Cohaesibacter gelatinilyticus: one gene and its partner. The protein of the gene in region 1 interacts with the protein of each later gene in a pairwise test. Links are inferred from orthologs where the notes say so. Each region holds a gene or a part of one and is shown on either strand. Other genes may lie near its edges.

Region 1 (3,172 bases):
GTATCTTGATTGTGGGGGCGCTCTTCGCCTTACTGGCAGCAATCGGTATGGTTCGTTTCCCTGATCTCTATACCCGGATGCATGCTGCCTCCAAGGCTGGAACGCTTGGATCAGGTTTGATGCTGTTGGCATTGGCACTCTATTCTTCAGAATTCAGTGTCGTTTCCAGGGCGTTGGCAGGCATCGTCTTTTTCTTGTTGACGACCCCGGTCGCTGCCCATCTTCTGGCTCGGGCTGCCTATGTTACCGGAACCAAGCCATGGTCAGGAACGGTGATTGATGAATACAAGGATCATTGTTCCGCACAAAAAGACTAGGTAAATTTTACAGATATGGTTCAAATAATAAAAACCTGGCAATAGCCGGGTTTTTTTATGGAAACTGTTTTGATGTGCGGGAATAGTTGGATGAAACGCTAAGTTGGTGTTCGATAACTAAAGGAAAATTGTCGATATCAGTTGTTGTCAAAGGACAATCAGCAGGTTGTATATGTATTTGTTTCAAAATTTTGGCGTTTAAGGAAATTTTTGGAAAATCACAGGGTTCTTATTAATTTACTTGAAGTATAGAGGGAACCCTATTAGGAAGGGTACAAGATTAGCGTCTTCCAAATCAAATTAAAGCACTCTCCCCCGGAACCCCCGCCGACATATGGAAGATGCCGTTTCCATAAGGATCAGGAAGAAGAACCAATTATGACCGAAAATGCGAATAACAATGTTCTTATTGAATTGACTGCCGATATCGTTTCTGCTTACGTGAGCAACAATGCTGTCCCTGTGAATGATGTGTCCGGCCTGATCGGTGATATCTATAAGGCACTTGAAGAAACCAGCAAGCCAGAAGCAGAAGAAGTCGTAGAAGCGCCAAAGCCTGCTGTTTCAATCAAGAAATCTATTACTCCCGATTACATTATCTGTCTGGAAGATGGCAAGAAGTTCAAATCTTTGAAGCGTCATCTGCGCACCCATTACGATCTGTCCCCTGAGGAATATCGTGAAAAATGGGGTTTGCCTGCGGATTACCCCATGGTTGCTCCCAGCTATGCCGAAGCGCGCTCCAACCTGGCCAAGAAAATGGGCCTTGGTCAGCAGCGTCGTCGCAAGGCTCGCAGTTAGTCACTTCACGATACAGAAAATAAGAAAGCGCCGGACCGGATTGTTCGGCGCTTTTTTTATGGATGATCAAAATAGATAATGTAGCGTGATCTACACTATTTGAGGGCTTGATCATCTATGACCAGAGAGTGAAACAAAAGTTGGCTGTTATTCCCCTTCGCTGGAATTGGACCTACATCGCTTTACGAGCGTCTGATTTAATTCTCTCCAGCATAGCGGTGAGGCCGTTGGAGCGCTGAGGGGTCAAATGATCTCGTAACCCGATCTGCGCAAATACCTTTTCTGCGTCCAGAGATTGGATATCTATTGCTGAGCGTCCAGAGAAAATGGATAAGGTAATGGCAACCAGCCCCTTCACAATATGGGCATCACTGTCACCACGGAAAGTCAGAATAGGGGAACCTTTATCTGCCCGATGTTCGGATACCAGCCAAACTTGAGAAACGCAGCCCTGGACTTTATTGACGTCAGATTTTTCTGCATCGCTCAATTCTTCCAAATCACGGCCCAGCTCGATCACATAACGATAACGCTCTTCCCAATCATCAATAAAAGAGAAATTCTCTATGATCTCGTCAATGGTCAGGGTCATGATGGTCTTCTTCCTGCAATCATCTGGTTAGAACCGGGTTTCCTAGCTGGCTGCACCCTAAAGAAGCACAAAACAGGCTGCAACCGACAAACATGGAAATCGGCGCCAACCACGAAAAAAAACGCTGAAGTGACTGGGCAAAGTCGCTTCAGCGCCGGGGAAGGCCCGAGAGTGGGACGAGTACGACCAGAATGAAGGATCATAGGTGATGAGGTGGTTGTCTATGGATGGACAAACAAGATCCGCTCACTCCGGTCTGGGGAAACGGGGCCTGGCAAAATACCTGGACGCCCGAATTAGGTTGAAAACTTTGTTCTTCTTTCTTCTCTAATTGTTCAATTCTTGTCGCTCACGCTGACTGATCTATTCACTGCCTTGTGCCAACATGGTCAGCTCTTGTCTATCAAGTCCCTGTCCCTCTGAGAGAGCCGGAGCTTGCCTCAAACCGCTATTTTCATCGCGATCTGTCTGGTTCTCCTGTCCGTCCAGATAGACATACAATTGTTTGGCTCCATACTTGGCTTTGGCGGAAAATGTTTCCAATGCGACTTCTCCTGCTGCACAGACATCTGGCTGGCGCGAGCAGAAGCCGGTAAAATCATTCAAGGTTGCCTGAGCAACCGTTATGGCCTCCATTGTCGAAAGCCCTGCTTCCTCACGGGTGGTTCCCGGTTCGCGTGGCAAAATCATGATTACCAGCGATAGCCAAAAAGCAGCCCTGATTAGAAATCCGAACATAACGCCCTTTCTCCCACTGACCGACCTTGTGTAGGTCAACTCGTCCTGTATTGCGGCTTCGCATTTTGATGTGATCCTTCTTGATGAAGTGATTCTTGCGACGCTCGTTGTTGTTATCAAACACTGTAATCACAACCTCTCACGGCGAGATTGAGAGAAAGAGTCAAATTAGCGTCAAATCTGGAGCTTAAAAAAAACTTTGATTAACCATACCTCGAAACTCGCAGAAATCCGGCGTTTCTGCGGGAAGTCACTCAGAGAGCCAAGAAGGGTGAAAGAAAAAGGGATCAGCTTCTGTTTGCCTGCTCACAGGCTCACACGATCTCTAAGGCAAGGAAAAAACAATGTTTTTCAGATTGGGAATGGAATTTCTACATTCCCTGTTAACCATAACCCGGCTTTTCAGCCCTTTTGAGTGAAAAAATGTTTGGCTTAGGCAAAAAAGCCGAATGTAGGGAGTAGTTTTTAGCGTTCCTTAAAACACTGCATGGCAAATTGAATTGAACAAGGATCCCCTCTCATACCTCGTTGGCGATGAGAGACCTGTGTCAGTATTGCGTAGAGAGTTACGTTCCAATGTGGACGTAAATCAGGTGAGGTTCAACAGTGTTAAAAGGTGCTTCCTATATTGCGCCCTTCCGCTCGGTAGTTGATGGTTTGGTACATCCTGCCATGCGCGAGCAAGGGGAAATTGCGGACAATCACCGTATCTTTATGACCGTAC
Region 2 (3,184 bases), 800 kb from region 1 along the record:
TGCCAATGACCATGCATTGAACCTCAATACCGCTTTGTTGCAAGATGGTGTCATCATTGATGTGGCGGATGGTGTCGAAGTCGAGCGTCCAATCGAGATCCTGTCTCTGATGATTGGTGGCGGAATGGCGACCACCCGCAATCGTGTAAGTGTTGGCAAGGGTGCCAAAGCGTTTATTCTCGAGACCTTTGTTGGCGACGAAAATGCCTATCAGGTCAATGAAGCGATTGATTTCCGCATTGCTGATGGTGCAAGCCTTTCTGTCTCCCGTCTGTTGTCGGAAGGCAAGAATGCACTTCATCTTGGATCGACCACTGTCGTTCTGGGTGAAAAATCTCATTTTGAGCATTTCACCATGTCCACTGGTGGTCAGTTCACACGCAACACTGCCTTTGTGAAGTTCACAGGTGAATATAGTGATGCGGAGCTGTTTGGTGCGACCATCATTGGTCGTGATCAGCATAGTGATCAGACATTACTCGTGGATCATGCTGTGCCAAACTGTAATTCCAAGGAACAGTATCGCACTGTGATGGATGACAAGGCGCAGGGTGTTTTCCAGGGCAAGATCTTTGTGCGTCAACCAGCGCAGAAGACCGACGGTCAGATGATGAGCCAGGCTTTGCTGCTCAGCGAAGATGCTGCCTTCTTCAACAAGCCAGAGTTGGAAATCTTTGCTGATGATGTGCAGTGCGCCCATGGTGCGACATGCGGTGAGCTGGATGAAGATCTGCTCTTCTATTTGCGTGCCCGTGGCATTCCTCTGGATCAGGCCAAGAAAATGTTGGTCTTGGCCTTCCTGGCGGAAGCTGTCGAGCATGTATCAAATGAGAGTGTAGTGGAAGCGCTGGAAGGTTTTATCGCCGACTGGTTGGGGCTGGACCACTAATTGTCATTGCTTTGAAGGGGCTGGCTTTGGACAGTCCCTTGAAGTGGTGGGGCAAGGAAATGGCATTATGAATGAGTATTCTGCAAATGTTGTGTCACTGGAGCCGTATGACGTAGAGGCAATTCGGGCTGATTTTCCGATCCTGTCTCGCGAGGTTTATGGCAAGCCTTTGGTTTATCTCGATAATGGTGCATCAGCTCAAAAGCCTCAGGCTGTGATTGATGCAATCAGTGAGTGCTATTCCAATGAATATGCCAATGTGCATCGCGGTCTTCATTATCTGTCCAATACAGCAACGGATCGATTCGAAGCAGCGCGCGAAACTGTTCGCGGTTTCCTGAACGCATCTTCGGTAAATAATATCATTTTCACCCGTTCTTCGACCGAAGCCATCAATCTGGTTGCATCTTCCTATGGTGGCATGGTGTTGGGTGAGGGGGATGAGATCATCCTTTCCATCATGGAGCATCATTCCAATATAGTGCCTTGGAATTATCATCGTGAGCGTTCTGGTGCCGTTATCAAATGGGCGCCGGTAGATGGTGATGGCAATTTTCTGATGGAAGAGTTTGAGGCTCTTCTGACAGATCGTACCAAGATCATCGCCATCACTCAGATGTCCAATGCGCTTGGCACTATCGTTCCGGTGAAGGAAATCATCAAAAAAGCCCACGAGCGTGGTATCAAGGTTCTGATTGATGGCAGCCAGAGTGCTGTTCATATGCCGATTGATGTACAGGATTTGGATGCCGATTTCTTTGTTATGACTGGCCATAAACTCTATGGACCTTCAGGCATTGGTATTCTCTATGGCAAGCACGAGCTGCTGGATGCCATGCCGCCTTACATGGGCGGTGGTGAGATGATCAAGGATGTTACTGTAGACGGTGTGACTTATGGCACAGCGCCTCACAAGTTTGAGGCTGGAACGCCACCAATTGCGCAAGCTATTGGATTGGGTGCTGCGTTGGACTACATGAACAAGATTGGCCGGGATCGTATTGCAGAGCATGAGGAAATGCTGCGTGCCTATGCCCATGAGCGTCTTGGTCAGATCAACAGTCTGCGGATTTTGGGTCAAGCCAAAGAGAAGGGGGCGATTGTTTCTTTTGAAATGGAAGGGGTTCATGCCCATGATATTTCAATGGTTATTGATCGTTCTGGTGTTGCAGTTCGTGCGGGGACGCATTGTGCTCAACCATTGTTGCAGCGCTTCGGTGTGACGTCTACCTGTCGTGCTTCTTTTGGTATGTACAACACTGTGGAAGAAATTGATCGTTTGGCTGAGGCCTTGATCAAGGCTCAGGATTTTTTTGCATAGCCGTTACCGGGTCTGACGGCTTACTGAAAATGCCCTCCATGTTTCGTCTGGGCTGTTTATGGTAAACTGCAAGACACGATCGGCTGGAAAGAGTATGACATGAGTGAGACGACTTCGAATATGGAAGAGATCGAGCCAAATGTGCCCGCTATGGAGCCTGGCTCCAATCTGGCTCCAGAAGAGCTTGAGCGTTTGACGCAAGATATCATTGCGGCGTTGAAGACTGTCTATGATCCAGAAATTCCATCAGATATCTACGAGATCGGCCTGATTTATCGTGTTGATATTGATGATGATCGTAATGTGGAAGTGGATATGACATTGACGGCTCCAGGATGCCCGGTAGCTGGCGAAATGCCGGGTTGGGTGGAGAATGCTGTTAGCTCCGTCGATGGAGTTGGTTTGGTGACAGTGAATATGGTGTTTGATCCACCATGGACGCCGGATCGCATGTCCGAAGAAGCAAAGGTTGCTATCAACTGGTATTGATCCCATATAATGCATAACAGTTGGTCTATGTGATTGTGATTGGTTGAGGGACCGGTACAAATTGTGTAGGAGCAAAGCGAGATTGATCAGGAAGGACGGCTAAATGACTGGACGGTTTCAAGTTCTGTCAATCACGGATGAAGCAGCGGAACGTATTCGCAGCATTGTCGATGGATCAGATGATTCTCTGCAAGGTATTCGCGTCGGCGTAAAGAATGGCGGCTGTGCGGGTATGGAATATGTCTTGGATAAAGTTACAGATCCTGATCCGAAGGATGATCTGGTCGAAGACAAGGGTGTCCGTGTTTATGTGGATCCCAAGGCTGTCTTGTTCCTGTTGGGAACCGAGATGGGTTATGAGGTCACCAAATTTCGCTCTGGTTTCACCTTCAATAATCCCAACCAATCTTCAGCATGTGGTTGCGGTGACTCGGTGTCTCTGACGCCAGTTGACCCCTCTGCGCTGGAAAAGCTGCGTGAGCATG

The links.
Region 2: the proteins of CRO57_RS03280 (region 1) and CRO57_RS06875 interact in binary tests that used the Escherichia coli proteins (3 or more experiments, as listed by UniProt). The link is inferred for Cohaesibacter gelatinilyticus from one-to-one orthologs.

What each region holds. Positions count from the first base shown.
Region 1 is NZ_OBEL01000001.1:732,478-735,649, forward strand. Bases 1-2,845 are described here. They hold CRO57_RS03280 (SufE family protein), read right to left. Parts: upstream 1,711-2,845; coding sequence 1,291-1,710; downstream 1-1,290. Other genes in these bases: mnhG (monovalent cation/H(+) antiporter subunit G), read left to right, coding at 1-317; CRO57_RS03275 (Ros/MucR family transcriptional regulator), read left to right, coding at 696-1,118; CRO57_RS03285 (DUF5330 domain-containing protein), read right to left, coding at 2,074-2,448. Outside these bases: CRO57_RS03290 (sensor histidine kinase), read left to right, coding at 3,055-3,172. UniProt on the Escherichia coli protein: Participates in cysteine desulfuration mediated by SufS. Cysteine desulfuration mobilizes sulfur from L-cysteine to yield L-alanine and constitutes an essential step in sulfur metabolism for biosynthesis of a variety of sulfur-containing biomolecules.
Region 2 is NZ_OBEL01000001.1:1,536,983-1,540,166, reverse strand. What follows is about bases 227-3,083. They hold CRO57_RS06875 (cysteine desulfurase), read left to right. Parts: upstream 227-956; coding sequence 957-2,210; downstream 2,211-3,083. Other genes in these bases: sufA (Fe-S cluster assembly scaffold SufA), read left to right, coding at 2,803-3,083; CRO57_RS06870 (SUF system Fe-S cluster assembly protein), read left to right, coding at 2,331-2,699; sufD (Fe-S cluster assembly protein SufD), read left to right, coding at 227-889. Outside these bases: more of sufD, read left to right, coding at 1-226; more of sufA, read left to right, coding at 3,084-3,184. UniProt on the Escherichia coli protein: Cysteine desulfurases mobilize the sulfur from L-cysteine to yield L-alanine, an essential step in sulfur metabolism for biosynthesis of a variety of sulfur-containing biomolecules.